DNA from 3 places in the Lysinibacillus sp. HST-98 genome. Region 3 is predicted to be linked to each of the others. Evidence: riboswitches for the same ligand, from Rfam matches in the RefSeq annotation. Region 3 holds a riboswitch; each other region holds the start of a gene.
What was found. A riboswitch is a leader RNA that binds a small molecule or an ion and turns the genes downstream of it on or off. The one in region 3 is predicted to bind thiamine pyrophosphate.
Positions count from the first base shown of each region.

Region 1: linked by a shared signal. The riboswitch ahead of thiM (hydroxyethylthiazole kinase) and the one ahead of thiC (phosphomethylpyrimidine synthase ThiC) in region 3 are both predicted to bind thiamine pyrophosphate.
Region 2: linked by a shared signal. The riboswitch ahead of JIN86_RS00090 (ABC transporter substrate-binding protein) and the one ahead of thiC (phosphomethylpyrimidine synthase ThiC) in region 3 are both predicted to bind thiamine pyrophosphate.

Region 1 covers NZ_JAENHX010000001.1:937,800-948,962, forward strand. Annotated here, with positions in the region: gene JIN86_RS04695 (M24 family metallopeptidase) at 114-1,202, shown strand; gene ald (alanine dehydrogenase) at 1,254-2,369, opposite strand; gene JIN86_RS04705 (universal stress protein) at 2,792-3,241, shown strand; gene JIN86_RS04710 (class I SAM-dependent methyltransferase) at 3,303-4,232, opposite strand; gene tpx (thiol peroxidase) at 4,322-4,825, opposite strand; gene JIN86_RS04720 (RDD family protein) at 4,950-5,576, opposite strand; gene sppA (signal peptide peptidase SppA) at 5,589-6,602, opposite strand; gene mbcS (acyl-CoA synthetase MbcS) at 6,789-8,372, opposite strand; TPP riboswitch at 8,563-8,660, shown strand; gene thiM (hydroxyethylthiazole kinase) at 8,744-9,511, shown strand; gene thiD (bifunctional hydroxymethylpyrimidine kinase/phosphomethylpyrimidine kinase) at 9,499-10,323, shown strand; gene thiE (thiamine phosphate synthase) at 10,313-10,957, shown strand; gene JIN86_RS04750 (alpha/beta-type small acid-soluble spore protein) at 11,029-11,163, opposite strand, start outside.
Region 2 covers NZ_JAENHX010000001.1:10,586-21,748, forward strand. Annotated here, with positions in the region: gene JIN86_RS00050 (solute symporter family protein) at 1-534, shown strand, start outside; gene JIN86_RS00055 (DUF485 domain-containing protein) at 1,016-1,354, shown strand; gene JIN86_RS00060 (solute symporter family protein) at 1,363-2,907, shown strand; gene JIN86_RS00065 (hypothetical protein) at 3,005-3,181, shown strand; gene JIN86_RS00070 (TatD family hydrolase) at 3,207-3,956, opposite strand; gene JIN86_RS00075 (ABC transporter ATP-binding protein) at 3,946-4,695, opposite strand; gene JIN86_RS00080 (ABC transporter permease) at 4,670-5,443, opposite strand; gene JIN86_RS00085 (thiamine-binding protein) at 5,443-5,733, opposite strand; gene JIN86_RS00090 (ABC transporter substrate-binding protein) at 5,735-6,730, opposite strand; TPP riboswitch at 6,886-6,996, opposite strand; gene parC (DNA topoisomerase IV subunit A) at 7,105-9,543, opposite strand; gene parE (DNA topoisomerase IV subunit B) at 9,540-11,163, opposite strand, start outside.
Region 3 covers NZ_JAENHX010000011.1:140,048-151,210, forward strand. Annotated here, with positions in the region: gene JIN86_RS20470 (methyl-accepting chemotaxis protein) at 1-1,704, shown strand, start outside; gene JIN86_RS20475 (AEC family transporter) at 1,816-2,745, shown strand; TPP riboswitch at 2,806-2,920, shown strand; gene thiC (phosphomethylpyrimidine synthase ThiC) at 3,060-4,838, shown strand; gene JIN86_RS20485 (catalase) at 4,961-6,466, opposite strand; gene JIN86_RS20490 (helix-turn-helix domain-containing protein) at 6,764-8,218, opposite strand; gene hutH (histidine ammonia-lyase) at 8,509-10,014, shown strand; gene hutU (urocanate hydratase) at 10,182-11,163, shown strand, end outside.

The sequences.
Region 1 (11,163 bases), on a different contig from region 3:
ATACCCTGTTAGAGCATAATTATTCAGTACTCGATAAGAATCCTCGCTACTTTTTTCGGCAGTCGAAGCTTTCTTACGTAAAATTTTCCATGCAATAAAAGGAGGACATATTGATGTCGAAGGTTGAAGAAATCCAACGTTACTTGCAGCAAAATCATATCGATGCAGCGTTTGTAACAACACCTGACAATGTTTTTTACGTTTCAGGCTTTAAAAGTAATCCACATGAAAGGTTACTAGGAGTCATGATTTTTAAAGATGCGGAGCCTTTTCTAATTTGTCCACAAATGGAGATTCCAGATGCAAAGGCTGCTGGTTGGTCTTATGAGGTAATTGGTCATCAAGATACAGAAAATTCAATGGAAGTTCTTGCTCAAGCGATCGTAGCACGCCAAATCACCCCAGCTACATTTGCTATTGAAAAAGCACAACTCATCGTTGAGCGCTTGGAAGCTTTACAGCAATCTTTCCCTCAAGCTAGCTTTGTGCGTCTTGACGAAAAGATTAATGCGATGCGCGTAATCAAAGATGAAAGTGAATTAGAAAAATTACGTAAAGCTGCTGAATTGGCCGATTATGCAATTGAAATCGGTTGCAAGGAAATTGCTGAAGGTAAAACAGAAATGGAAATCCTAACAGCAATCGAAAGTGCCATTCAAGATAAAGGATGTAAAATGTCTTTTGAAACAATGGTATTGAGTGGTCCAAAAACGGCCTCTCCTCATGGGAAACCAGGTGCACGTAAAATCGAAAAGGGGGATATGGTACTATTTGACCTTGGCGTTATTTACGATGGCTATTGCTCAGATATTACACGTACTGTAGCTTTTGGTGAACCTAGCGAAGCACAAAAAGAAATTTATCAAACTGTTTTAGCTGCCAACACAAATGCTGTCGCAGCAGTAAAACCAGGTGTTCGTGCGATGGACTTAGACAAAATTGCGCGTGATACAATTACAGAGGCTGGCTATGGTGAATATTTCACACACCGCCTTGGACATGGTCTTGGTATTTCTGTACATGAATTCCCATCTGTTACAGGTGCAAATGAGATGACGATGGAAGAAGGTATGGTCTTTACGATTGAGCCTGGCATTTATAAATCAGATGTAACAGGCGTACGTATTGAGGATGATGTTGTCGTTACAAAAGATGGCGTTGAAGTATTAACAAAATTCCCGAAAGATTTAATCATTCTATAATGCAAAAAAGGAAGCAACTAATGTGCTTCCTTTTTCTCTTTCTAACTAAGTTTATTGAATTAACTCATCCACATTGACAAATGGTAGTCCTTGTGAATCTGCCACTGCTTTATAAACTAGTTGTCCATCTAATGTATTCACACCTTTTTTCAGTGCTGCATTATCAAGGCAAGCTTGTTTGTAGCCTTTGTTAGCAATTTGAAGTGCATATGGAATTGTGTTATTTGTTAAGGCAATTGTAGAAGTACGTGGTACCGCACCAGGCATATTAGCAACTGCATAGTGTACAACGCCATGCTTCACATATGTTGGATCATCATGTGTTGTCACACGGTCAGATGTTGCAAAAATACCACCTTGGTCAATTGCGATATCGACTACAACAGAACCGGCTTGCATTGACTGAATCATTTCTTCTGATACAAGTTTCGGTGCTTTTGCGCCTGGAATTAATACAGCACCAATAACTAAATCTGAATCTTTCACTGATTCTGCAATATTATATGGATTAGACATTAATGTTTGAACATCGCGTCCAAACATATCTTCTAATTGACGTAAACGTTCTGGGCTTAAATCGATAACTGTCACATCAGCACCCATGCCAACAGCAATTTTTGCAGCATTTGTACCTGCAATACCACCGCCAATTACTGTCACTTTTCCACGTTGTACACCCGATACACCACCTAGTAAAATGCCTTTACCAGCATGGTTTCTCTCTAAGAACTGTGCACCAATTTGTGTAGCCATTTTACCAGCGACTTCACTCATTGGTGTTAACAATGGTAATGAACCATTTGCTAATTGTACTGTTTCGTAGGCAATTCCTACAACTTTTTTATTTAAAAGTGCCTGAGTTAATTCAACCTCTGGCGCTAAGTGTAAATAAGTGAATAAAATTTGACCCTCGTAGAAGTAATCATACTCAGAAGCTACGGGTTCTTTTACCTTCATAATCATTTCTTGGGACCAAGCTTCTTTAGCTGTTTGAACAATATGAGCACCTGCTGCAATGTAATCAGCATCCGTAAAGCTTGAACCTAGCCCCGCTCCTGTTTCAATGTACACTTCATGCCCTGCATGTGTTAAAGTGACAACTCCTGCTGGTGTCATTGCTACACGGTTTTCATTGTTTTTAATTTCCTTTGGAATACCAATCTTCATTGTTTCCTATCCCCTTCCATAACATAAGAAATAAGCATCATTTATGTAACTAAACTTGATGCACCCCTTGCACTTCCATATTACCAAACAATTGCAAAAAAAGCTTTAACTAATGCAAATACAGATAAAATTTATAAGATTTCCAAAATAACAAATATTCAAACGTTGTATAACATTATAAATTATTATATTTAAAAACTAAAAAGGAGTCTTAGTAGAAGTTATTGGCGTTGATTCATGTGTAGTTGAAACCAATCAAAAAAACGTTTACACACTGCAAATAGTGGGAATTAGATATTTATAATTAATTAACATTTCTACATGAAATGCCTTCACATTTTCATAATTTTTCTTGCGGAAAGTATTTCCTTTAGAAAATCATTTGGTATAATCAACATATACAAATCAGGGAGGTTTTTCAAATGGCTAATCATTATAAAAGCATTGTTGTTGCAGTAGACGGTTCAAAAGAAGCTGAATACGCGTTTCGTAAATCAATTGATGTTGCAAAACGAAACGAAGGTGCAGTATTAAATCTAGTAAATGTAATCGATACTCGTTCATTTGCTGCTATCGAAGCTTATGACCGTTCCATTGCAGAGCGTGCTCAAGCATTTTCTGAAGAACTATTAAATGGTTACAAAAAGCAAGCTGAAGATGAAGGTTTAACGAATGTTAATCTTATCATCGAGTATGGCTCTCCAAAAAATATCATAACAAAAGAGCTTTCTAACATCGTAGACGCAGATTTAATCATTTGTGGTGCAACTGGTCTAAATGCAGTAGAACGCTTCCTAATCGGTTCTGTATCTGAGGCTATCGTACGTTCAGCTAAATGTGACGTACTAGTTATCCGTACGCCAGAAAACTAATTTGTAATACATAAAAAGGTATCCTTGTATAGGATACCTTTTTACTTGCACTTAAGAGCAATTACTTGCCCTCTTTCCACATCTTCACTTTTTCAAAGAATAGCGCAAGTGCCTGCTTATTCTGCATATTCGGTACCTTAGCTAATAGGACTTCTTTAGGAGCTTTCAATTCCTTCGATTGTTTTTGTAAAATCACAATGCTCTTCTCTAATGATTTATTCGCAAACATAGAGTCAGGTAATTGAATAATCGCTTGAATCCACGCATGCTTTTGAATGTATTTGTGTAATTGCTTAGACTGCTCTGACTCAAAAAGATGAGCGGGTGCAAGGAAAAATAAATAGCCGCCATCCTTTGTATAATTCATTGATTGCTCGATGAATAAATGATGGGCATAACTCATCCCCTCCGCTGGACATAATTCATAATCGAGCGCCACTTCTTCATTTGGATAATAACCTACAGGTAAATCACAAACAACAGCATCAACTGGATTGACCAATAAATCTTCTAAGGCATCTTGACGGTATAAAGAAATAGGTTGTTCTATTAAGTCAGCAGTTGCCGCAGCAAGGCGAATAAGTAGCTCATCCACCTCTACACCTGTTGCTTCCACTTTTCCATCTAATAAATTCATAACCGTCAGTAATAAATTGCCCGTGCCTACTGCTAGATCCATGATCGAGATCTTTTCATTTTCAAGACGCTCTGCAAAAATCTGCTCCACAAAGTAGCCCACTAATAGCCCTAACGTATCAGGAGTCATTTGATGATTCGGCTGTGAGCCTTTGCGCATCCCTTTTAAAATAGCAATTTGAATAGCTTTACGAATATCCTCTTTTGTTGCATCTTTTTGAGAAAAATCAACTTCGCCATCAAGCCATGCCTCTAACCCATCTAATAATCCTTCTAGTAATGTTATACTGTGTTCTTTTTCGATTTTTTCGGCATGCTCATTTAGCAAACCAAATAACTTTTCGATATTTTCCATATCTAACTTCCTTTCACGCAGAAAAGAGCCGTGACAAACACTTGTCACAGCCCCTTTGTCTAGTATTATCTTAGCCTAAAAGCAGCTTATTATGCTAGTGCTTTGACAGCTGCAATGGCCGCTTCATAATTTGGATGATCTGTAGCTTCAGGTACATATTCAACATATGTTACTTTATTGTTTGCATCCACAACGAATACTGCACGTGTCAGAAGACGTAATTCTTGAATGTATACGCCATATGCCTCACCAAATGAAAGGTCGCGGTGATCTGATACAGTTTGGACTGCATCAATACCTGCTGCACCACACCAACGCTTTTGAGCGAATGGAAGATCCACAGATACTGTATAAATGACTACATTATCACCTAAGTTAGCTGCTTCCTCATTGAATCGACGTGTTTGCGCATCACATACACCAGTATCTAATGATGGTACAACACTAAATAAACGAATTTTTCCTTCTGAATCATTTAATGTTACAGGTGATAGGTCATTCGCTAATACCGTAAAATCTGGAGCTTGATCGCCCACCTTTACTTCATTTCCTACTAGTGTCACTGGACCATTTTTAAATGTTACTTGTGCCATATAAACGCCTCCTAATCATCATATGTACATAATATTACTAAATCAAGGGAATTAATTGCAACTATGATAGCTTACATACTTAGAAATAGATAAGACTGTCTCTTAATTTGAGACAGTCTTATGTTTATTGTTCATTTTTTTCCTCTAGCTTGGCTAAGTCTATTTTTTCTTCTTGTACAGTAATTTCTACATGTTCTTCTTGTTTTGGTAAAGTAGTCGGTGTTGAAGCCTTTTCAATAAAGATTTTTTCGTGCACAACTGTTGTATCGGCAAAATAATCATGTAAACCTTGATTTTCTGGTAAAATCACTACCAAAATATACAGTGGCATAAAAATATTATTGATAATACGACCAATCCAATCACGGAATAACACATCTGACCAAGTTAGCTGATCGTGCTTTAATGAAATTACACGTAATCCAAACACCATTTTCCCTAGTGTTTGCCCAAAGAACTTGGTCATCAGCACAAAATAGCTATAGTAGAAAATTGCTGTAATAATAGAAATTGGCGCATACCAAACAGAATCAGATAAAGACCAATCCATTAAATAGAAGATAGGATTGACGAGTATTCCACCTACAGCAGAAATGATGAATCCATCTAATAAAAATGCCCAAAATCGTACCCAAAAACCAGCAGTTTTTAATGCATAGTTTTTTTCATTTACTGATTCTCCTGAGGTATTTATATAGAACCCATTTTCCATAGAGGGTGAACCTTGCATAACAATTTCATTGTTTGTCATTGTGCTCCCCCCTTAGTATTCCCCATATAGATACATCATTTTCGGTGCGCTATAGTCCGTCATGATTTTCATTAGCATTTTTTCTTCAGCAGAGGGACCGAACATGGAGCCAATTTTCATACCTACGTATGATTGCCAGCCACCCATATCGTATGAATACTCAAATAAAGCCGCATCTTCAAGTCCATAATCTTCACGAAGAGCTGCAATGGCCGCTTCTTCATCACCAATTTCATCAATTAACCCTGCTTCAAGCGCTTTTGTACCACCAAGAATACGACCATCTGCAACCTTTTTCACTTCTGCTTCAGACATATTACGTCCTTGCTCTACAATATCTACAAATTCTTCGTACGTTTCATTAATCATATCTTGCATCATTGCACGTTCCTCAGCTGTCACTTCACGCATTGGACTTAGCATATCTTTATGCTCTCCAGATTTAAACGTCTCAAATTTGACCCCTACTTTTTCAGCAAGCTCTTGATAGTTAATAGATTGCATGATAACACCAATAGAACCTGTGATTGTATCACGATGGGCAAATATTTTATCTGCTGGTGCCGAAATATAATAACCACCTGAAGCTGCCATAGAATCCATTGATACATAAATTGGAATTTGTCGTTCTTCTTTAATTTTTAGTAGCTTTTTATAGATATCTGCAGATTCCTTTACACCACCACCTGGTGAATTAACGCTTAAAACAACACCCTGTATGGACTCATCATATAAAATATTATCTAATTGTTCTAAGAAAAATTGATGATCATAGGCAACTGGTTGCCACAATGTACTTGAGCCGATATCTTGAATCGTTCCATCTACCTTTAAATAAGCAATTCGCTTATCAAAATTTTCACCTTCAATGACATTTTCATATACATCTAAGCTATTACCTGCCATTAAGCTATCAAAATTACCTAGGAAATCCGCTTTAAATAGCGCAAAAATGGTATTAATTCCTAACGAAAATAATAAGAGAATACCTGCCACTACTAAAGCAACCCACCTTTTTACATTCATGTCTTTCCGCCTCCTCAACACGTAATACGTATGACTTGCCAATTTGTTTCATTTTTTATGCAATAATTAAACAAAAAAGCTTTACACTATGTATTTCCTCATATTACCTTACCTAAAAAAAATAAAAAAATCAAAGTCCATCCCTTTGATGAACTTTGATTTTCGACATTATTTCCTAGGAAATGATTATAATTGGAGGTGTTTGATTTCATGTTGTCGTAATTCGACACGTCTAATTTTCCCAGAAGATGTTTTCGGTAGCTCCTCTACAAATTCAATAGCACGTGGATATTTATAAGGAGCGGTTAATGATTTCACATGACTTTGGAGTGTTTGAATAAGCGCTTCATCACCTTTTTCACCATTGCGCAGAACAATAAATGCCTTGACAATATTTCCCCTTACTTTATCAGGGCTCGCAATAACAGCAGCCTCTTTTACGGTTGGATGTTTCATTAAAGCATCCTCTACTTCAAAAGGGCCAATTGTATAGCCTGAGGATATAATAACATCGTCTCCTCTACCATCAAACCAAAAGTAGCCATCTTCATCTTTATAGGCACGATCTCCTGTAATATACCAATCCCCTCGAAATTGTAAATTTGTACGTTCAGGATCATTTAAATATTTTTTAAAGAGGGCTGGTGTTTCACGATGAACAGCAATATCACCAACTTCTCCGATTGTAACGGGTTTGCCCACATCATTAATAATTTCAACAGTGTTGCCAGGAGTAGGTTTTCCCATAGAGCCAACTCTTGCTTCCATCCCTACCATTGTGCCTACTAATAATGTATTTTCCGTTTGTCCATAGCCATCTCGCACTTGTAATTTAAATGTTTCCAAGAATACTCTAATGACCTCACTATTTAATGGCTCACCAGCTGATACAGCTTGGCGAATTGCACTTAAATCATACTCATGTAAATTATCAAGCGCTGCCATAAAACGATATTCAGTTGGTGTACAGCATAGTACATTGATTTTGAATCTCTGAAGCAATGCTAAATAAGAAGCTGCTTCAAATTTACCTTTGTAAACAAATGCAGTAGCTCCACTGCCTAAAGTAGCTAGAAACGGACTCCATATCCATTTTTGCCAGCCTGGTGCTGCAGTCGCCCAAACAATATCATTTTCTTGTACACCCAACCAATGTGGTGCTGTTGTTCGTAAATGAGCATAGCCCCAACTATGCGTATGCACTGCTGCTTTTGGATTTCCTGTTGTTCCACTTGTATAGGCTAAAAATGCATTGTCTGTGCTTTTTGTTGGGATAGGATTTATGTAGGTTGTAGATTGATTATGCATTTTTTCAAGTATGTTCTGCCAAGGTTTATGTGCATTCCCTATGACAAATTGTTGGATGTCTTGTAAATTCCCTACTTTATCGAACTGTTCAATATAGGGTTCAAATGCAATAACCGCTTTAGCATTTGCATGATGAATTCGATACTCAATATCCTTTGTTCTTAACATTTCAGAACTTGGAATAATAGTTAAACCCGCTTTTAATGCAGCAATATACACAATATATGCTTCCACTGAACGTGGTACCATCACTAAAATGACATCACCTTTCTTTAAACCTTGCTTGGTGAATACATGTGCTGCTTGATTCGCTTTTTCCAATAAATGTGCATATGTAATACATTGGATGTCTTGGTTTTCTTCATAAATGATTAAAGCATTTTTGGTTGCATCCTGAGCATATTTTTCAATTTCCTCTACTATGTTATACCATTCTGGTGCAACTAAATCTTGTCTTTTCATGGCAATTGCCCCCTTTTGTTATGACACATTATAAAACTCTTTTTTCAGCATTTTCAATGGTTTGTGCTTAATTTCGGTAAAGTCATGACAACTATCATACTCTCCTATATGGCATCGGTCACATTTTATCTATAGGAAAACTTGCTATTGAATACAAATGAAAAGTATGGTACATTTTGGTCAACTAAAAGCAAGATTGCAGGGGGACTCATAAGAGTTGAGAAGGTAAAACCTGACCCTTTGAACCTGTTAGTTAATACTGACGTAGGGAGCAATAAACATCGTTTTTCAGATGAAAGGCTCTTTTCGTGCATTTTTACACAAAAAGAGCCTTTTTGCATGCTTACGTCCATCCCTAAAGGAGGACTACAATGATTTTTCAAACAATTCGTCAACAGCAACCACTTATCCATTGTATAACCAATTATGTAGTGGCAAATTTTCAAGCAAATGGTTTATTAGCGATAGGTGCTTCACCAGTAATGGCCGATGACTGCCAGGAGGTAGAGGAGATGGTGGCCATTGCTCAAGCATTATTAATTAATATTGGAACACTTAACGATCGCACAAAAAGTGCCATGTTATTAGCAGGTGAAAAAGCCAATAAACTTGGTATTCCTGTTATTTTAGATCCTGTCGGAGTTGGAGCCACAACTTATCGTAAGGAAACCGTAAGATACTTACTGGAAAACATACACTTTGCCGTGATTCGCTGTAATCTCGGCGAGCTAGCAGCAATAGTTGGTGTAAATTGGCAACAAAAAGGTGTCGATAGTGGTCATGGCACTATCGCTATGGAATTAGAAGCCACATCATTGGCTCAACGCTATCAATGCATTGTTATTGTCACAGGAGAACGCGATTTTATAACAGATGGCAAGCATAGCCAATGGATCGCTGGTGGTCATCCACAAATAATAGAAGTAACGGGTACAGGTTGTTTACTTAGCGCAATTTGTGGCGCAGCCTATAGTGTAAGCCATAATCCTTACCAACAATTAATGGAAACACTTACTTACTATAAAAAAGCAGGTGTACTGGCATCCGCATTTACTGCAGACATTGGTGATTTTCAAATAGCCTTACTCAATGCTATACATCGCTTATCAAAGGATGGTGCAGCTTCATGCATATTGTAACAACAATCGCTGGCTCAGATAGTGGTGGTGGAGCGGGTATACAGGCTGATTTAAAAACATTTCAGGAATTAGAAGTGTTTGGTACTTCTGTGATTACTGCTTTAACTGCTCAAAATACTTTGGGTGTAACAGGTGTTTGCCCGATTGACGTTTCCTTTATAAAAAAACAATTCGAGGCCTTGGTAGAAGATTTTCCAATCGCTGCGATTAAAACCGGAATGCTTTATTCCTCAAATATTATCAAAGCAATTGCACACACGATCAGTGAGCTAAACATTCCACTGATTGTTGATCCGGTGATGATTGCAAAAGGTGGAGAAAGCCTACTACAGCAAGAAGCTATCGATGCCTTATGCTCAACTTTACTACCACTTGCTACGATTGTTACGCCCAATATACCAGAGGCAGAGGCACTTTCGGGGAGAGCTATACATCATGTTGAAGATATGAAAGAAGTAGCTCAAAGCTTGTTACAGCTAGGTGTACAATGTGTCATCATTAAAGGTGGTCATTTAGCAGATCCACTTTATGCCATTGATTATGTATTTTTTAAAAATGGACGTTCTTTTTCGATGCAGTCTCCACGAATCCAAACAAAAAATACGCATGGTACTGGATGTACATTTTCCGCAGCACTTACTGCTTTTCTTGGACAAGGATTTACTCTGGAAAATGCCATTATAGAAGCTAAAAAATATATCCAATTAGCTATTATGTATAATTTATCGATTGGAAATGGTCATGGACCCACTAATCATTTTGCTTATCAACAGCATAAGGAAGCCTGTGAGGTGATTATTCATGAAACGTGAGGATTTGCAGCTTTATTTTATTATGGGTACGAGCAATGTTCCTCCTCAAGAACAACCACTCTATATCCTAGAAAAAGCCTTGCAAGCAGGCATTACAATGTTTCAATTTCGCGAAAAAGGTCCTCACGCGTTAACTGGACTTGCCTATGAACAATTTGCACGCCAATGTCAAAAACTATGTCATCAATATCATGTGCCCTTTATCATTAATGACGATGTTGATCTAGCGATACGACTCGGAGCTGATGGAGTTCATATCGGACAAGATGATTTACCTGTAGGTGTAGCACGTAAAAGAGTTGGGAACATGATTCTTGGTGTATCTGTCCATTGCGAGGAAGAATTGCAAATAGCTATTAACCATCAAGCTGATTATGTTGGTATCGGTCCAATCTTTCCAACATCCTCTAAAAGCGATGCACAACCACCATGTGGCACATCTTTTTTACAGGAGGCTCATTCTCTTTATCCTGAATTACCAATTGTCGCAATTGGTGGAATAAATTTCACAAATGCACATTCTGTATTTCAAACGGGGGTTGATGGTGTTGCTGTTATTTCAGCTATCTGTCAAAGCAAAGATGTTGATTATACAGTAGCTACATTTAGATCTCTAACTCGTATAAATAAATGAACAAATAAACAAACTAAAACCAGTGCCTTTTACGGTCACTGGTTTTAAGTTTATAAATGCTTAATCAGCATTTATTGGTTGTTGTTTGGCATACCTTTTAATTGAGATTCTGCCATTTGTACAAGACGTTTAGTGATTTCACCACCAACGGAACCGTTGGCACGAGCTGAAGCTTCAGCTCCTAATTGAACACCAAATTCTTGTGC
Region 2 (11,163 bases), on a different contig from region 3:
ACAGGAGCTTCTGCCATTTCTCACGATATTTATGGAGAAATCATTAAGGGTGGTAAATTAACAGAGAAGCAACAGGTAGTAGCAGCTCGTACAGGCTCTATCTCGATTGCGATCGTGTCTATTATTCTCGCTCTGTTTGCACAAAACTTAAACGTTTCATTCCTAGTGTCATTCGCCTTTTGTATCGGTGCATCAGCAAACCTACCTGTGATCCTTTATACAATCTATTGGAAGAAATTTAATTCTACAGGTGCTGTAACTGCGATGGTAACGGGGCTAGTATCATGTTTAATTTTAGGAGCAATGGGACCGAATGTGTGGAGCCCTGTTGAAGGTGCAGCAATCTTTGTTGGACAACCACTTGTGCCACTTGCTGTTCCAGCGATTATTACAATTCCATTAGGCTTTATTGCTGGATACCTAGGTACTGTCCTTTCATCTAACAAAGTACCACAGGAAGAAGCAGAACGTATTTATAAAGAAATTCGTGTGAAAGCAAATACAGGTGTGTCTGTCTCTGATATTTCACATTAATATTTATACACCTCCTGCATAATGAATCCTAATTCAAAAAATGCAAAAAAATAGGCAAAAAATTCGATTTTTGGTCGAGTTTTTCGCCTTTTTTGTTATTCAATATCTACCAATTTATTTATCGAACAATATTATTTTACTTCCAAAAAACAGAAAAAATCCAATTTTCACTAGGTAAATAGTGTTTATTTTTAATTGAAAAAACAAGATTTTTTTGTAAATTTACCCTTCGTTTTTTGTCAAGAATCTAGATTTCTCTTCACTTCATTTATTTATCTGAATTTTCTAAAACCCTTTATATTCTTGGCTTAGCGCCATTTTTTCTCACTTAGGAGTATTTTCTGAAAAATTTTTTTTACATAATTTTTCTGAAATGTATTGCAATTTTGTGAACTGTTTCATAAAATGAAAATGTGAATTCACTAAACTAGCAAAATCAAGTCTTGAGGTAGAAAAAATATACACAAAATGGGGAATGTTAATGGCGAACAATCAAGCAAAAAAAGGTATCGTGATTGACTATGATTCAATTGCAAATCAGGAATCATTTAAGTCTCTTGTACGAAGAAAGAACTCTTTTCTTTGGTCTATAACTGCCATATTTTTATCGGCATACATGTTGTTACCAATTCTGACATCGTACACGACCATTCTACACCAAAAGGCATTTGGGGAAATTACTTGGGTGTGGATTTATGCAGCAGGTCTCTTCATCATGACATGGGGGTTATGTCATTTATATGTAGCAAAGGCAAACAGTTTCGATAGAGAAGCAAAAGCGATTATCGCTGAATACGAGAACGGAGGTGGCCGCCGATGAGTAACGGAATGAGTTTTACAGCCATATTCTTCTTCGTAGGCATTGTTGGTTTAACATTAGTTATTACATGGTGGGCATCTAAACGTACATCTTCAGCAAGTGATTTCTACACTGCTGGTGGTGGCTTAACAGGCTGGCAAAATGGACTAGCTATCGCTGGTGACTATTTATCAGCAGCATCCTTCTTGGGTATCGCTGGTGCTGTAGCATTATTTGGATTTGATGGATTCTTCTTCTCTATTGGTTATTTAGTAGCTTACTTAGTGGTATTATATATCGTTGCTGAGCCATTACGTAACCTTGGGAAATTTACATTAGCTGACATGATTACAGCGCGTTTTGATAACGCCAAAGTTCGTGGAACAGCTGCTTTAAGCACTATTACAATTGTTTTATTCTACATGATTGCACAACTAGTTGGTGCAGGAGCACTTATTCAATTACTTTTAGGGATCGACTATTGGATCGCCGTATTAATCGTAGGGTTCATGATGACAACTTACGTACTATTCGGTGGTATGACTGCAACATCTTGGGTACAAATTATTAAAGCTTGTCTTTTAATGTTGGGTACAGTTATTATTTCGTTCTTAGTATTAAAAGAGTTCGGCTTCAGTATCTCTACAATGTTTAAAGAAATGACAACGGTTACTGACAGTGGTGCTGCTTATTTAAACCCAGGTCTTAAATATACAAATGGACTTGATACAATTTCTATGTTAATTGCGTTAGTATTAGGTACTGCGGGTCTTCCACATATCTTAATGCGTTTCTTCACAGTAAAAGACGCGAAAACAGCTCGTTCATCTGTTATTTGGGCTACTTGGATCGTAGGTATCTTCTACGTTCTAACAATTTTCTTAGGCTTCGGTGCAGCAGCATTCGTTGGGAAAGAAGATATTATCGCAGCAAACGCTGCTGGTAACATGGCTGCCCCACTTCTTGCAGAAGCACTTGGTGGCGACATTCTATTCTCATTCGTTTGTGCAGTAGCATTCGCAACAATTTTAGCGGTAGTAGCAGGTCTTGTACTATCTGGTGCATCTGCCCTATCTCATGATATTTATGGACAAATTATCAAAAAGGGTAAAATTACAGAAAAAGAGCAAGTTCTTGCAGCTCGTATCGGTTCGATTACAATCGCTGTTATTTCTATCCTATTAGCACTTGGTGCACAAACATTAAACGTGGCATTCTTAGTATCTTTAGCATTCTGTATTGCAGGTTCTGCTAACCTTCCAGTTATTATTTACACAATTTATTGGAAACGCTTCAATACAGCAGGTGCTGTTACTGCGATGTTAACAGGTTTAATCTCTGCGTTAGTATTAGTTGCTATGTCTCCAAACGTTTGGAATCCAGTTGAAGGTAAGGCAATTTTCGTTGGTGATCCATTAATTATGTTAACGAACCCAGCCATAATCTCTGTACCACTTGGTTTCCTTGGTGGTTTCATCGGCACATTACTTTCTAAAGAAACAGATGATGCGAAGTATCGTGAAGTTGACGTTAAAGCAAACACAGGTATTTCTGTACAGGACGTATCTCACTAATACACTCGACAGCCTCGTAAGTATCTTGCTTACGAGGTTTTACTTTTTCTCCCCTATTCGCTACTATAGAATTAAAAATGAATTGGAGGCGATGCTCATGTCACAATCTAAAGCTAAAAAGAAGCGGATGCACATTAAACGCACCGTTGGTAAAGATGTTGAAAAAAATCGACAATCTATCTCTTTTAGTACACATGAACGTCTAACGAAAACAAAAAACGAAAAATTAGAGCATGATTATACGAAATATAAAAAGCAGTATAAGGACGAATAACTCGTACCTATACTGCTTTTTCTTATTAAAGCCGATAAAATGTTTTCGTGTTTTGCGTAATAATTTTGGCCGCTTCCTGTGTTGATAGCCCTTTGATGGAGGCAATCACCTCAATCGTTGAGTGCATCATCCAGGGAGATGTACGCTTCTTCGTAAACGGTCCCTCAAACGGCCAAGGACCATCCGTTTCTACCATCATCAAATCAATCGGATACGCATAAATTAGCTGTTGAATTTCCTCTTCGTACAAGCAATCTGGGGTTATGGAGATAAAATAACCACGCTCTATCATGCGCTTCACAATAGCTTCATCCCCTTTAAACCAATGAAAATGGGCTTCGTGAAGCTGATGCTTTTCCAGCAAATCACACACAACATGGGCGTCCTCATATACTGCGTGTAACACAATTGGCTTGTCCAGTTCCTTCGCCAATACAACAAAACGCTCTAATAACGCCACATAGGGACGTTCATCAATCCCTTGCTCTTGTCTTAAATAATAAGGTAGACCCACCTCACCAATAGCAACCATGTCATCCTGATGCGAACGAATCCAATCGAATAATGCTGTCTCATCATTTGGACTTAGTAAAGGCTGTTCAGGATGAAAGCCAAAAGCAGCCTTTACTTGCTGATAGCTTTTCGATAAACGCAACGTTCTTTCACAAGAGGAAAGTTGCATGCTAACCGCGATTACAGCTTTCACCTCTTCTAATAAGGAAGGAATTTCCTCATCGGTGTACTGATCCAAATGAATATGCGCATCAATCAACATACATATCACCCTTTTCCTCCTGTAAATACATAAATAATTGTTGCTTTAACGCTGTGAATGCTGCAGAATGTCGAATTTCCTCTTTCCGAGGTCTCTCAAATGGCACGATGATTTCCTTTTTAACGGTTGCTGGACGTTTGGTTAAAACAAGTATGCGATCTGCTAAAAAGAGAGCTTCCTCAATACTATGTGTAACAAATAGAATGGATTTGCGATACTCTTCCCAGATAGATAAAAGCCATGCTTGCATTTCCAGTCGAGTAAATTCATCCAACGCAGAAAATGGTTCGTCTAAGCATAAAATCGGCTTTTCACTGACCATTGCTCGAATAAAGGACACACGCTGCTGCATACCTCCAGACAGTTCGTTCGGGTAGGCATGGATAAAGGAGGCAAGACCAACCTTTTCTAACCATTCCTTGGCACGTTCAATATTCGGTTTATGCTGTAATTCCTCTACAAGCGTGACATTTTCTACTATTGTACGCCAGGGTAATAGACATGGTTGCTGTGGCATATAGCCAATCGTTCCTTTTTTTCGTTGGATATCCTCTCCATTTAGTAAAATGGCTCCTTGATCAATTGGCGAAACACCACCAATTAATTGAAAAAGTGTGCTCTTACCACTGCCTGAAGGACCAACAATGGCCACAAACTCGCCATCCTTTACGTCAAAAGAAAGTTGATCAAGTACTTTTAGTGCATCGAAGGATTTAGCGATGTTTTGAATGCTGAGCATGATAGCCTCTTCCCTTCACCATAAATTTTTCAATTAAACGAATACCGCTAAACAATAGTAAGCTCAAGAGAACAATCGCAAAAATTGCCACAAATACGCGATCTGTACGGAAGGAGGACTGGGCTAGGGTCATGTAAACACCAATACCCTTTTTTGCACCAAGCCACTCCGCAATCACAGCCCCCATCACACTATATGTAGCCGCAATTTTAATGCCTGAAAAAATCGCAGGATAGGCATAAGGCCATTCCAACTTCCAAAAGGTTTGTGCCTTTGTAGCACCAACCATGTCAAAATAATGCTTTAATGCTGGAGCTGTTTGTCTAAATCCATCCATCGCTGCAATGACAATCGGGAAAAAGCACACAAGACAGATAATGATAAGCTTCGGTAATAAGCCAAAGCCAAACCAAATAATAAGTAGCGGTGCCAAGACTAGAATAGGAACATTCTGCGACATAATAAGAATTGGATAAAACAGTTCTCGAATAAAATTAAATCGATGTAACACTACTGCCACCGTTAGCCCACAAGCGATGCCAATGGCCAAACCTAGTAGAGCTAGCTGTACCGTAGCAAATGCATGTGGTAGAAAGGTTTGATACGACTGGATGGCCTCCGATAAAATACTACTTGGTGCGGGTAATAACCAATGAGGAACTTCAGCGAACCGCACGATTAGTTCCCATATGAATAAGAGGAAGGCGATAAAAATTATCGTCCTTCCCTTCTGTAATGCACGTTTCATTACTGATATTTCTCCGTTAATGTATCCATCGTAATACCCGTTGGCTGATATAAAATTTTCACTTGTGTAATGACATTGATGGCACCAAGCTCGATCATCTTCTCATTCATTTTTTCAATGATTTGGAGCAATGTTGAAAGCTCACCTTCCATCGTTGTTTCCAATGGATGTACCTCATATTTCACCCCAGAAGCATCGATCACCGCAATTGCTGCATCTACATACGGTATAACATCTTCATATTTCTCTGTCTTCGGAATGATTTGTACACTGATTAATGAATTTGCCATCTTATTTGGCCTCCTTTTTAGGTAAGAACTCATTAGTAAAGGCTTTTTTCGCATCAAATTCGCCCTCTAGTACTTGATTGCTAGACATCCATTTCGCATAATTTTCCCACACAGAAAGCTTTTGCTCTCCCCATTGCTTGGCATCATCCTGGTATTTATCAGCCAGCCATTCCTGACTTTTATGCACTAACACTTTATCTAAATCAGGGGCAACTTCGATTAAAATATCCGCCGCTTCACTTGGGTTTTCAATTGCGTATTCATAGCCCTTCGCTGCCGCTGCCACAAAGGCTTTGACTACATCGGGGTTGTCCTGTATCATTTTTTCATTTGTAGCTAAAACGGGCGTATAATAATCTAATTGATCACTATACTCTGTAAGATATAGCATATTAATCTTTTCCCCACGTAGCTCAGCCTCAATACCAGTCCATGCATAATAAATCCAAGCAAAATCAATGTCTTTTTCCATCATTGTGAAGAAATCTAAATCCCCAGCATTGACAATATCTAGCTTATTAATATCTGCCTTTTCTTTTTGCATTAGTGATTGTAAGACAGCTTGCTCTAATGGCGCACCCCAACCACCATAGGTTTTACCTTCAAAATCCTTTGGCGATGTAATGCCCTTTGAAGCAATAGAAGCAAAGCCAGATGTATTATGCTGTATAATTGCTGCGATTGAGACCAGCGGCACATTCTGTACTCGTGCCTGTGTTATGCCTTCCTGATAGCTCACGCCAAAATCTGCCTTGCCAGAAGCAACAAGCTGATCTGCGCCCGCCTCACCAGGCATAATAATATCAACATCTAAGCCCTGTTCCTCAAAATAACCGAGTTTTTTCGCAACATATAGTCCTGTATGATTTGTATTCGGCGTCCAATCCAGTACCACAGACACCTTTTTCAGCTTGTCAACAGCCTGCTTATCCTCCTTGTCACTACAGCCTGCTAATGTTAATAGTGCTACCATTAGAATAAATAACCATTTCTTCATGCAAAAGCCTCCCAGTTTGTAATATGAAAGTGTTCATGAATGAATGTTGTCACCAAAAGAAAGCGTATATACAATGTTGGCAAGTTGTTGCTCGAAACATAAAAAAACGCCTAGGATTCCTCCCAGACGTATCGCAATCAATCTTCAAAACTTTGCTTTTTTGAATAGATGTTCCCTACGCTGGTACGAGCCAAATCAGGTTCAAAGGGTCAGCGTCTTTCGGACACAATCTCAGCTAGCAATTACTAGCCCCCCTACATTCTTTCGCTATGAACTTTTCGATGATTATTATACCCATAGTTTCACTTAAATGACAAGGTGCTATTTTTGAAAAGAGCTTAAAGCCCAGCACTCCTAAGAGACTGGGCATTCTTTTAGCTTGGTTTCTGTTCTTTTTTGGCTGTGACAACATGAGAGATTGCCCCATCTGTTGCAATATCCACTTTAAATGAACCGTTGGAATGGCGATCCGCACGAGACAATGCTTGCACGTCTATCACCTCTTGAACACCTTTTTCAGTTTCAATCACAACCTGCTCCCCGTCTGTTGCTTGAACAACTGCCACAATTCGGTGAGGGTTAGCTTTTAACTCCGTTAATACTTTTAGTCCACGTTTTGCACGACCTGCTACTTCAACTTCAGCGACATTCATTTTCTTCACGGCACCACGCTGTGTCACAATCACTACATATTGGGTAACATCAGGCTGTAATACATTGACGCCAACTAAGGCTTCTCCATCTTTTAGTGTGATCCCTTTCACACCGCCTGTTTTCACACCTGTCACAGGTAGTTCCTCCATTGGGAAACGAATCGCATAGGCTGTATCCGTTGTGAGCATCAGCTCCACGCCATCTGTTACAAACGAGGCATAGATCATCGCATCACCAGCCTTGACGTTCATCGTTTTAATAGGCTTTGAATAACGTGTCACTGCATAGTCTGCGAGTGGTGAGCGCTTAATTTGACCATCTTTTGTGGCTGTGAAGACATACGTATTTGGCTGTTCAAATGTTTCGAAGCCATAAACCGCAATAATCGATTCATCTTCCCCTGTTGGGACAATACTTGAAATATGCTGGCCGAGATCCTTCCAGCGTATATCAGGCAGCTCATGAACAGGCTGATAAATATAATTGCCTCGATTTGTGAACAGCAATAGATGGTGCTGTGTATTTAAGTTTGCTTCATACAATAAATAATCTGAATCCTTCATGGCAAAATCTTGCCCATTTGAAGCGGCATGAGAACGTGTGGATGTGCGTTTAATATAACCATCCTTCGTTACTGTTACGACAACCTCCTCACTTGGCACAAGGACATCCAATGTAATTTTAATTTCTTCAATTTCTTGCTCAATCTTCGAGCGGCGAGGCTCTGTAAAGCGTTTCTTAATATCAAGCAGCTCTTGTTTAATAACACGCACAAGTTTAGCCTCACTTTGTAGAATCCCCTCTAGCTTCGCAATTAACTTATCTAACTCGTCCTGTTCCTGACGAAGCTCTGTAATATCCGTATTCGTTAATCGATATAATTGCAGGCTTACAATGGCCTCTGCCTGTACTTCTGTAAAATCAAACTTCTCTTGTAAATTAAGCTTTGCATCCTTCTTATCATTAGAAGAACGAATCGTCGCAATGACTTCATCTAAAATAGAAAGAGCTTTAATTAATCCATCTACAATATGAGAACGGTCCTTTGCCTTTTGCAAATCATAAATGGAACGGTTTGTTACCACTTCTTTTTGATGGGCAATATACGCATCTAGCAATAATGGTAATGTCATCATCGTAGGACGACGATTATGAATGGCAATCATATTAAAATTATAAGCTACCTGTAAATCCGTTGTTTTAAACAAGTACTGTAAAATTCCTTGTCCTGGTACATCCTTTTTCAGCTCAATTACCACTCGTAAGCCTGTACGGTCTGATTCATCACGAATTTCCGCAATGCCTTCTAGTCGTTTATCTACACGTTGCTCATCAATTTTTTTCACAAGATTCGCTTTATTTACATCATATGGTAACTCAGTGATAACAATTTGCTCTTTACCACCCTTGATTGGTTCAACAACTGCTTGTGCACGGACGATGATTTTACCACGACCTGTTTCATACGCCTTTTTAATGCCATCAACACCTTGAATGATGCCACCCGTTGGGAAATCAGGCCCTTTCATCACCGTCATCAATTCATCTACAGTAACATTAGGCTTGTCTAAGCGCATCAACACAGCATCCAGTACTTCATCTAAGGCATGTGGCGGAATATCTGTCGCATAGCCAGCGGAAATCCCTGTAGAGCCGTTGACTAAAAGGTTAGGAAAACGTGCTGGTAAAACAGTTGGCTCCATATCCTGATCATCAAAGTTTGGCACAAACTCGACCGTTTTCTTGCCAATATCTCGTAGCATTTCAGCAGCAATAGCAGATAGTCTTGCCTCTGTATAACGCATCGCAGCTGGAGGATCGCCATCGACTGACCCATTGTTCCCGTGCATCTCAATGAGCATATGACGTGCCTTCCAATCCTGACTCATCCGTACCATCGCTTCATACACAGAGCTATCGCCGTGCGGATGATAGTTACCAATTACGTTACCCACTGTTTTTGCGGATTTACGGAACGGCTTATCATGTGTGTTGCCCTCCGTAAACATCGCATATAAAATACGGCGCTGTACTGGTTTAAGACCGTCACGTGCATCAGGCAACGCGCGGTCTTGAATAATATATTTACTATAGCGACCAAAACGGTCACCCATCACTTCTTCTAACGGTAAATCTTGGAACTTTTCTGTACTACTCATGCTTGGTCCTCCTCTTGTTGGATGAATTCATTCTCTAGAATGTTAGAATCATCCTCCATACCGAAGTCTACATTGGCTTCGATCCATTTACGACGTGGTTCTACCTTATCGCCCATTAACGTCGTGACACGTCTCTCCGCACGTGCACCATCCTCGATTGTGACACGAATCAATGTCCGTGTTTCAGGGTTCATCGTTGTGTCCCATAGTTGGTCTGCATTCATCTCGCCAAGACCTTTATAGCGCTGTAATATGTAACCCTTGCCAACCTTTTTGATGGCCTTTTGTAAATCGCTTTCTGTCCAAGCATATTCAATGATTTCTTTTTTTCCAGTACCTTTTGAGACTTTATAAAGCGGCGGTAGTGCGATATAGACCTTCCCAGACTCAATAAGTGGACGCATATAACGATAGAAGAATGTTAATAGCAAGACTTGAATATGTGCCCCGTCCGTATCCGCATCGGTCATGATGACTACTTTATCGTAGGCAGAATCTTCCACCGCAAAATCCGTACCAACACCTGCTCCAATCGCATGGATAATCGTTGAAATTTCTTCGTTTTTCATAATATCTTGTAGTTTGGCTTTTTCTGTATTGATTACTTTCCCGCGCAATGGCAGAATCGCTTGGAATGTACGGTCACGACCTTGTTTAGCAGAGCCACCCGCAGAATCACCCTCGACTAAATACAGCTCATTTTTTGCTGCATTACGTGACTGAGCTGGCGTTAATTTTCCAGATAGGATCGTACTACCCTTTTTGTTTTTCTTGCCATTTCGTGCATCCTCACGCGCTTTACGAGCTGCTTCACGCACTTGCTGCGCTCGAATCGCTTTACGAACAAGAGAAGCTGATAACTCTGCATTTTCCTCTAGCACATACAAAATTTGCTCAGACACTACGCTATCCACGGCAGAACGAGCCTCACTTGTCCCAAGCTTGCCCTTTGTTTGTCCTTCAAATTGCAGTAAATGCTCTGGAATACGAACAGACACGATCGCTGCTAAGCCCTCACGAATATCTGTCCCCTCAAGGTTTTTATCCTTGTCCTTTAACAAGCCAATTTTTCTTGCATATTCATTAAAGACACGTGTCAATGCTGCCTTTGCACCCGTTTCATGTGTACCACCATCACGTGTACGGACATTATTAACAAATGATAAAATCGTTTCTGAATAACCATCGTTATACTGGAAAGCGAACTCTACTTCGATTTCATCCTGTACGCCTTCTACATATTTTACTGGATGAAGGACATCTTTTTCCTCATTCAAATACGCAACGAAAGCCTCGATGCCATTCTCATAAAAGAACACATCGCTCTTGCCCTCCTCGCGCTCATCAATTAATTCAATTTTTAAGCCCTTTAATAAAAAGGCTGATTCGCGTAATCGTTCTGCTAACGTATCATAATTGAATTTTGTGACAGAGAAAATTGTTTCATCTGGTAGGAAATGAACAAGCGTTCCTGTCTGCTTGGTCTGCCCAATATTTTCAAGTGTTGTGACAGGCTGTCCTCCATGCTCAAAGCGTTGACGATACTTTTTACCATCGCGATGAATTGTCACCTCTAAAAATGTTGAGAGCGCATTCACAACGGAAGAACCAACACCATGT
Region 3 (11,163 bases):
CCTTATTTAAGTAAGAACGGAAATGATATCTCGACTGCTCTAATCGAAGGTATTGATGATAAGAGTATTTCTGAATGGTATTGGGTACCAAAAGAAGAGAGACGTGCAGTTTTGACAGAGCCCTATGATTATAATGTAAACGGACAATCCGTATTAATGACAACCATTTCGGTGCCATTAATCAATGCTTCCGGAACATTTTTCGGTGTATTGACAGCCGATGTATCAATCGATTTTTTAAATGATTTAACAAAATCGAATGCCCCAGAAGGCGGTTATGCGGCAATTATTACGAATAAAGGTGTGCTAACAGCTAACAGTTTTGGTGAAGAATTAGTTGGGCGCAATATGCAAGAGGATCCTACTTGGACAAGTATTAGTAAGACAATGGAAAATGGCGAGCTAACAAGTATGTACGTTGACTCTGATCAACTGAAGGAAAAGGCATATAATGTTTTTGCTCCAATGATTTTAGAGGGTATTGACGAAACATGGACTGTTCAAGTCGTGTTAGCTGAATCAAAGATTCTAGAAACATATAATCATGTATTTGTATTTACGATTATTGCTTCCATTATTATGGTGGTTTTGATGACAGCTGCAAGTGTGTTATTCATCTATAAACAACTAAAACCACTTAAATTTTTACGTGCATCGATTGAAACTGCAGCCGAAGGGGATTTAACACAAAAGGTGGAAGATCGATATATTAAGCCTGATGAAATTGGTGCAGTTGCTGTGGCCTATAATAATATGTTAGATAAAACCAATAGTGCGATTCAAACTGTACTAAATTCCACGAGGTTATTGAACCAATCTTCTAATCAGGTAAATGAGGCATTTAATGAGGTAGTTGCTTCTAGTCAGGAGGTTTCTGTAGCTATCAACGAGATTGCACAGGGAGCTTCGAAGCAATCAGAGGATACAGAAGAAACAAATTATCGAATGATGGATTTATCAGATCAGATTGATGCGATTACGGCTCTTTCTAATGAAATGGATGAGCTATCTCATAAAACAGGTGTAACAACAGAAAAAGGATTGCTTGAGGTTGAAAGTTTAAGAGAGCGTAATATGGAGACAAATGAAATGAATGGGCGTATCCAGCAGCAAATGGAATCATTAGCTTCTAATATTGCCAATATTAATCAGATTATTGCTTCGATCCAAAGCATTACCGAGCAGACTAATCTGCTAGCTTTAAATGCAAGTATTGAGGCTGCACGTGCTGGTGAGCATGGTAAAGGATTTGCTGTAGTTGCAGAGGAAGTTAGAAAGCTAGCAGAACAATCTAAAAATGAAACAGAAATTATTAAGAGTACAGTAGAAAGCATTCTTGAAAATTCTCAGCAGACAGTTGCTGTGATTGCATCTAATGCAGATTTAATGCAATCTCAAAATGAGTCAGTACAAAGCACGCAACTAGCATTTAAAGATAGCAGTGACTTGTCAGGTTCAATTGCAAATTCTATTAGTGAATTAATGAATAAACTATCTAGCATGTTAGAGCATAAAAATCAGGCAATCATGGCGATCCAAAGTATTTCGGCTATTTCAGAGCAAACAGCAGCCTCTGCGGAACAAGTAAGTGCTTCTGCAATGGATCAACAAGCAGAATTACAAAAAGTAGCAGAGTCTATTCAAAATATGAACGATATTTCAAACGAGCTACAAGAAGTTGTAAATCGATTTAAGCTTGTTTAAAAGCAAAGGCTGCCTTCAATATAGAGGCAGTCTTCTTTTATTGTGAAAGTCAGCGAAATTGACCTAGAAGGAATTCAACACTACTATTCACACTGAGAGGGGGACATTGATATGATGTATCTCGGAATGATTTTCTTTCAAATTGTTGTACCTATTTTAGTGTTACTTGTAATAGGCGCTATCCTACAAAAGAAATTTCGCTTTAATTTAAAAGCATTGTCTCAGCTTATTACATATTGCTTTATGCCGGCAGCTGTTTTTGTAAATTTATATGAAACACATGTGGAGTTATCGGTACTGGGAGAGGTCGGATTATTTATTGTACTCTTTATCGGTAGTCAAATGTTACTCAGTCATTTTATGGCAAAAGGGCTAGGTTTAGCTAGAACAGAGGCAGCTGTCTTTAAAAATAGTGTGGTGCTTATTAACTCGGGCAATTACGGTATTCCGGTGGCTCAAATGATATTTGCCACGCAACCTATTGGAGTAGCCATTCAGGTCATGCTCGTAATCTTTCAAAATATGACTACGTACACATATGGTTTATACAATTTAATTTCTTCTACAAAGTCAGGTATGACAATCATCAAGGATTTCTTTAGAATGCCTATTATTCATGCGCTGATTATAGGTGTCGCTATGAATTATTTTGATATCGGTATTCCACAGTTTATCAAAATTCCAGTAGAACATGTAGCAGATGGATTTATTGCTGTGGCCTTAATTACTTTAGGTGCGCAATTATCACAACTAGAGATGAAATCAATGTTTAATAAAACTGTCTTTATCAGCTGTTTTACGCGATTAATTATTGGACCATCTGTTGCATTAGCCATTATTTATATATTGGGATTAGATGGAGTCGTCGCACAATCACTGTTTATAGCTAGTGCCTTTCCAACATCCCGTAATAGTTCTAGTCTAGCATTGGAATATGATGTAGAATCAGCAACAGCCGCGCAAGCTGTTTTATTTTCAACCATTGTAAGCTGTATAACGGTAACCATTGTGATCTATTTTGCGGAAGTATTATTTACCTAGTAAGATAAAAAATAACTTCCATCTCTTAGTATTATCTGCTACACTAGCATCAAACTAAATAGTATTAACTAGGGGAGTCTGATGAGTCAGGCTGAGAGGGGAACGCTACAAAGTTTCTTGACCCTTTGGACCTGATCTGGCTCATACCAGCGTGGGAAAGTTAAGAAGCTATTGCAGAGTATGCAATCAATAGACCTTTACATTCGTGGCCGGATCCAAATAATTATTTTGGATTCGGCCTTTATTTTTGGATTGTTGGGGTGAGCTAGAATCGGTCCTTAGATTAAAATAAATTTAAGGGAGAGAAGTAGCTCATGTCAGCAATTAGTGAAAAGAATATTACCATTATGTCTAGCTTTGAAGGAAGTAAAAAAGTATATGTGGAAGGATCACGCCCAGATATTCTAGTACCTATGCGAGAAATTGCATTAAGTCCAACAACAGGCAGTTTTGGAAATGAAGAAAATGCTCCTATTCGAGTATATGATACGAGTGGGCCCTATACAGATCCAGCCTACCAAGTAGATATTACGAAAGGTTTACCTGCCTTACGAAATGCATGGATTCAAGAGCGAGGGGATGTAGAAGCATATGAGGGACGCTCCATTAAACCGGAGGATAATGGCTTTCGTCATGTTGATGACCCGCGTATTCAAGAAAATGTCTTCCCTGAGTTGGCGAGAAAGCCTTTGCGTGCTAAAAAAGGTAAAAATGTGACACAGCTTCACTATGCACGAAAGGGGATTATAACGCCTGAAATGGAGTTTGTAGCGATTCGTGAAAATATGAATCCTGAATTTGTACGTTCAGAAATTGCAGCTGGACGAGCTATAATGCCTTCTAATATTAATCACCCTGAGGCAGAGCCAATGATTATTGGGCGTAATTTTCATGTAAAGATCAATGCGAATATCGGGAATTCTGCTGTATCTTCTTCCATTGCAGAAGAAGTTGAGAAAATGACCTGGGCAACTCGATGGGGCGCAGATAATATTATGGATCTATCGACTGGTAAACATATTCATACAACTAGAGAATGGATTATTCGAAATGCTGCAGTGCCAGTGGGAACAGTGCCAATTTATCAGGCTTTAGAAAAGGTAAATGGTGTAGCAGAGGATTTAACGTGGGAGGTTTATCGTGATACTCTCATTGAACAAGCTGAGCAGGGTGTGGATTACTTCACCATTCATGCAGGTGTCCTTTTACGCTATGTACCACTAACAGCAAATCGTGTGACAGGTATTGTATCTCGAGGGGGCTCTATCATGGCACAGTGGTGTTTATATCATCATCAAGAGAATTTCCTGTATACACACTTTGAGGAAATTTGTGAAATTATGAAAGCTTATGATGTTGCTTTTTCCTTAGGTGATGGTTTACGCCCCGGCTCAATTGCAGATGCCAATGATGAGGCGCAATTTGCAGAGCTTGAAACACTAGGCGAGCTAACACAAATTGCTTGGCAGCATGACGTTCAGGTGATGGTTGAAGGACCAGGTCATGTACCAATGCATCTGATTAAAGAAAACATGGACAAGCAATTAGAGGTTTGTAAGGAAGCGCCCTTCTATACATTAGGACCACTCACAACAGATATTGCTCCAGGTTATGACCACATTACATCAGCCATTGGGGCAGCCATGATTGGATGGTTTGGTACAGCGATGCTTTGTTATGTGACTCCAAAAGAGCATCTTGGTTTACCAAATCGCGAGGACGTTCGTGTGGGCGTTATCACTTATAAAATTGCTGCACATGCTGCTGATTTAGCAAAAGGTCATCCAGGTGCACAACAACGAGACGATGCACTGTCTAAAGCGCGCTTTGAGTTCCGTTGGCGTGATCAATTCAATCTGTCCCTAGATCCAGAGCGTGCAGTAGAATATCATGATGAGACACTGCCAGCAGAGGGAGCAAAAACAGCACACTTTTGTTCTATGTGCGGGCCTAAATTCTGTAGCATGAGAATTTCACAGGACATTCGTAATTATGCGAAAGATAAGGATTTGAATACGACTGAAGCGATCCATCAAGGTATGAAGGAAAAGGCAGAGGAGTTTAAAAAAGCAGGCAGTCAAATTTACCAATAATGAAAGAAAAGGCTTATGTCAAAAAATAGACATAGGCCTTTTCTTAATCGAAAAACTCCATGTGAATAGTAGATTCACATGGAGTAAAAGTTGGATTTGGATATCAATAATAAAGTGGAATATTAAACGTTTGTTGGTTGTTTTACATATGGGTTTGTAAGGTCCATACCTTCTAAGGAAAGACCCATCGCTTTAGCGACACCTTCACCATATGCTGGGTCAGCTAGATAGCAGTGAAGAATGTGACGGCGTTTGATGAATTCTTCAACAGAAGCCATATCATTCGCGGTATTTTCAAATAGACGTTGTTGCTCTTCCGCAGTCAATAGACGGAATAGTTTACCTGGTTGCTCAAAGTAATTATTATCGTCTTCACGGAAGTCATGAATACCTGCATGACCATCAATGCGTAATTCAGGCTCTTTATGGTCTAAATTATGCTCCCACTCGCCATAGCTATTTGGTTCATAGCTTAATGTCGAACCGAGATTGCCATCAAAGCGCATTGCTCCATCGCGGTGGAAAGTACGGAATGGACATTTTGGTGCGTTGACAGGAAGCATATAGTGATTTACACCAAGACGATAGCGTTGTGCATCCGCATATGCAAAGATACGCCCTTGTAACATTTTATCTGGGGAGAAGCTGATACCAGGAACAATGTTAGAAGGTGCAAATGCGGCTTGTTCAACTTCTGCAAAGTAATTGTCTGGATTTTTGTTTAACTCGAACTCACCTACAGGAATTAATGGGAAGTCTTTTTTATACCATACCTTTGTTAAATCAAATGGGTTGTATGGTAGCTCACGAGCTTGTTCCTCTGTCATTACCTGAATGTACATTTTCCATTTAGGGAAATCTCCTTTTTCAATTGCTTCATATAAATCACGTTGTGAAGATTCACGGTCTTGACCAATAATCTCATTCGCCTCGGCACCAGTTAAGTTCTTAATGCCTTGCTCTGTACGGAAGTGGAATTTAACCCAAACACGTTCATTATTAGCATTGATAAAGCTATACGTATGAGAACCAAATCCGTGCATATTACGGTAACTAGCTGGAATACCACGGTCAGACATAACAATTGTCACTTGGTGAAGTGCTTCAGGTAATGAAGTCCAGAAATCCCAGTTAGAATTGGCATTTTTCATATTTGTACGTGGGTCACGTTTTACCACATGGTTTAAATCTGTAAAATGTAATGGATCGCGGAAGAAGAATACAGGCGTATTGTTCCCTACTAAATCCCAGTTTCCATCTTCTGTATAGAATTTAAGGGCGAAGCCACGAATATCTCGCTCTGCATCTGCTGCACCACGTTCACCCGCTACTGTAGAGAAACGTGCGAACATTTCAGTTTTCTTGCCGATCTCTGAGAAGATTTTCGCCTTAGTATATTGTGAAATATCATGCGTTACAGTAAAAGTACCAAATGCACCTGAGCCTTTTGCGTGCATACGACGTTCTGGAATTACTTCACGATTGAAGTTTGCTAGTTTTTCAACTAACCATACATCCTGAAGTAAAAGAGGGCCACGTGGACCTGCTGACATAGAGTCATGGTTACTTACTACTGGAGCGCCACCTGCTGTTGTAAAGCGACGGCTACGATCATTTGCGTTTGTCATATTAGCTTACCTCCTGAAAAAAATGTGAGTCAAACTCTTCGTCTATAACTATAACAAATATAAAATAGAATTGCTAGTACATTATAATAATTATCGTTAAAGAATATTTGTATTTTAGTATAAACTATAAATATATGCGCTAGACATACGAATTATACATAGTTTCTAGCTTTAATTTATTTTATCTGATCTCAATATTATAGATAATTATCACGATAAGGTCAGGATAATGACATCATGATAAGAATCTTTATTGAAAATAAAATCAACTAATTGAAAATCATTTTAATCAATCTTTTATTTTTTTCTATATCGGTTAGGTGTAATACCAATTTGTTGCTTAAATAATTTTATAAAATAATTTGGATCATCAAAACCGTTTAAATGAGCGATTTCGCTAATAGCAAAATCTGTTTCTAGCAGCATTTTTGTAGCATGATGAATTCTTACTTGTTGTAAATAGCGCTTAAATGGCAAGCCTTGTTTTCTTGAGAAAATCGTACTTAAATAATTGGGGCTTATTCCAAGCTTATGAGCAACAAAGGGAAGAGACAGTGCACTATCTTTAAATTGTTGATCAATTATTTCTATAGCTAGTTCAACATAATCAGCTCGTTTCTCTATTCGAGCTACCGTTGCTAACTCAATTAATGTCTGCGTGAAAGAAATAATCTCATTGAGTATCGTATAAAATATAGGATGCTCAATGATTAAGTGAAATAGCTGACGGTAGTTTTGTTCGATAACCGCTTTTTCATGTAATTTATATTTCAGCATAAAGCGTCTAATTTGTGCTAAGACACTCGTCAAATGAATGCGTAAATCGTCTTGCTCATAATATATGCCTTCATTAGAAAGCCGATATAAAAATGTTTTAACGGCCTCTAGGTTTCCATCTTCCAAACTACTTATTAGTAATTGTTGCTCTTCTGGTGTCAGTAAGGGATCAAAGGGCTGAGTTTCATATTGTTTGCTCGCATAAAAAATATGGCCAAAGCCCTCATAAAAACTTTGATGTAGTGCACGCTTTGTTAATGTATACATAGTTTTAATGGTTGTAGGTGTTCCATCATATATGCCGATATTTAAAGAACTATTACTAATCAAACGCCATTCCTTCATAAGTGTACGTACATCTTTTTCCACAATCCTTATATCATTTGTTTGAAAAAGACATACGATTCTATTAGATAGAGGATAGGTTTTCATATGAAAGTGAATCGGTGTCTGTTGAAGCCAATTGTAAAGCTTATTGAAGGTTTCAGTATGCTCGGGTTCAATCATTGTGAAATGTATCGTTGTCTCAATTGAACCAGATTTATTATCTAAAAATAATTGATTATAAAAGGAATCGTTTGTAGCCTCTTGCGCATCTTCTGTAATCTGGGGTGTGCGAAGAGAAATGGTTGTGAGTTTTTTCTTTAATAGCTCTAAATCAATAGGCTTCACAAAAAGATGAGCCACTTGTAAATCAATTGCTTTCAAAGCATTTTTAAATAATGGCTCTGTTGTCATGGCTAAAATGGCACCAGAAAGCTTCTGTAAATCGCGATAAAGACCTGCTAGGCGATTATTAGGAAATAAATCGATATTTAACAGTATGGCATCTGGTTCAAATTGTCGAATAATTTGAGGCACTTCTGAAATACTTGTACACATTTCAATCAAAACATCTCCAGGGAAGTATGTATGTAAAAACCACTTTATTCCTGCTAGGTCAGTAGGATCGCGATCAATTAATAACAGTTTCATACCATCAGCCTTTCTTAAAATATTCAAGTTTCATATAAAAGTACGGTTTTATTAATAAAAATAACATAGTAATCTAAAAAAAGTCTTGTTTTCTCTATTAAAATTCTCTATATTCTGAAAAAAGTAGTTAGTACAATGTAAATAGAGTAATTGATCATCAGCAAAAATCAACTTTGGATATGAAAACGCTTAAAAAATTTGATACTGATGTTTTCAAATTACGAAAATATGAATGAAGATAACTTATTTACATAGCCATATAGGGAATAGGGGGATGTCATGTGAAGTCAATCATCGAGCTTGATGGCAATACATTAACAAGACAACAAATAGAGGAAATCGTGAAGGGGCAAGCAACAGTTGCACTTGCTACAGAGAGTTTAGAACGTATTCGTTTAAGTAGAGAGCGTATCGAAAAGCGTTTAGCTGAAGGCCAAACAATTTATGGTGTGAATACAGGGTTTGGTAAACTTAGCAATATAAAGATTGAAGAAGAAGACATTGAGCTATTGCAGCTAAATTTATTACGATCAGATGCAACCGGTGTTGGTGAACCATTCCCAACAGATGTTGTACGTGCAATGATGGTGTTACGTGCCAATGCTTTAGCCAGAGGATTTTCTGGCATTCGTGAGGAAACAGTACAACTATTGTTGAATTTTATTAATAAAGGTGTTCATCCGATTGTTCCGTCACAAGGTTCAGTTGGCGCAAGTGGTGATTTAGCGCCTTTATCACATTTGGCATTAGTGTTAGTGGGAGAAGGAAAGGCTGAGTTCAACGGAGAAATCATGAGTGGTAGTGATGCGCTAAAGCAAGCCGGGTTAACCCCTGTTAGACTTCAAGCTAAAGAGGGGCTAGCATTAGTTAACGGTACACAAGCTATGACGGGGATAGGTGTATTAACGGTCAATGAAGCTGAACGAATTGGTCTTGCAGCGGATATGGCTGCTAGCTTAACACTGGAAGCTTTAAAGGGCATTACCTCGGCATTTGATCCAGCACTTTTAGCAGTAAGACCACATCCAGAGTTAGAACTAGTGGGCGGGCGTATTCGTAAGTGGCTTGATGGCAGTAAACGTGTGACAAAGCAGGGTGAAATTCGCATGCAGGATGCTTATTCACTACGTTGTATACCGCAAGTCCATGGTGCTTCTTGGCAGTCATTTTTCTACGCACAGGACCGTGTTCAAACTGAAATGAATGCAACAACTGATAATCCAATCGTTTTAGAAAGCGGGGAGGTTTTATCGGGTGGGCATTTCCATGGACAGCCAATAGCCTTGGCAATGGACTTTTTGAAAATAGGTGTATGTGAATGGGCCAATATTTCAGAACGCCGTACAGAACGCATGGTAAACCCTCAACTTAATGAAGGGCTACCACCATTCCTAGCAACAAACCCTGGGATTGAATGTGGACTTATGATTGCTCAATATACAGCAGCCTCTATTGTCTCAGAAAATAAAGTTTTAGCACATCCTTCGAGTGTAGATTCTATTCCTACATCAGGTAACCAAGAGGATCATGTAAGTATGGGAACAACTTCGGCACGTCAAGTACGTCAGATTGTTCATAATGCTGCTCGCGTTGTAGCTATCGAATTGATTTGTGCATCACAGGCTATTCATTTAGACAAGGCAGAAGAGCAATTATCTCCTACTACAAGTAAATTCTTAAAGAAGGTGCGTGAATTCTGTCCACCATTGCTAGCCGATCAACCAATTGGCGATGAAATTGAAGCATTGGCTAAATATCTACTATCAAGTAATGATTTAGTAAATGAGTATGTGTAAATTGCATTGAATTTTTGATAAAAAAGAGCAAAGGCGTCGCTCGGTTATCACCGAGTAGCCTCTGCTTTAAAAATATTTATATGTTATTAAGTCTGAATATTCAGTTATTAATAGGTTTAGACAATAACATTCACATTATTTTTAATAGGAAAAGGAGCGTGTTTTGAATGGTATTTAAGACAGATATTCGTGCACCACGTGGAAATGAACTAACATGTAAGGGATGGACACAGGAAGCAGCAATGCGTATGTTAATGAACAATCTTGACCCAGAGGTGGCAGAGAATCCAGATGAACTGATTGTTTATGGGGGTATTGGTAAGGCTGCTCGTAACTGGGAAAGCTATGAACAAATCATTGCATCTTTAAAAGAATTAGAGAATGATGAGACTCTATTAATCCAATCTGGAAAGCCAGTAGCTGTATTCCGTACACATGAGCATTCCCCTCGAGTGTTGATTGCCAATTCAAACCTTGTACCAGCATGGGCAAATTGGGATCACTTTTATGAATTAGAAGAAAGAGATTTAATGATGTATGGTCAAATGACTGCTGGGAGTTGGATTTATATTGGTGCTCAAGGAATTTTACAAGGCACTTATCTGTCCTTTGTAGAAGCAGGCAAAAAGGTATTTGGCACTGCTGATTTACGTGGTAAATTCATCCTTACAGGTGGTATGGGCGGTATGAGTGGTGCACAGCCATTAGCAGGGAAAATGGCTGGTGCTGTAATCTTAGTTGTTGAAGTTGAACGTGCTCGCATCGAACGTAAAATCAAAGAAGGCTACTGTGATTATATTGTAGAAACTGTAGATGAAGCAATTGCATTAGTTAATAAATTACGTGACCAAAATGAGCCAGCATCCATTGGCCTTGTTGGTAACTGTGCTGATGTTAATCGTGAGTTGTTGAATCGTGGAATTATTCCAGATTTTGTGACAGACCAAACATCTGCACATGATCCGATTAATGGTTATGTACCTAATAGCATGACCTTTGAAGAAGCGCTAAAACTTCGCAAAGAGGATGTAAAAACATATGAGCGTAAAGCAAAAGAAACAATGGCAGAGCATGTTCGTACAATGCTAGAGTTTCAAGAGGCAGGCGCAGAAGTATTTGATTATGGGAATAACATTCGTGCCTATGCCA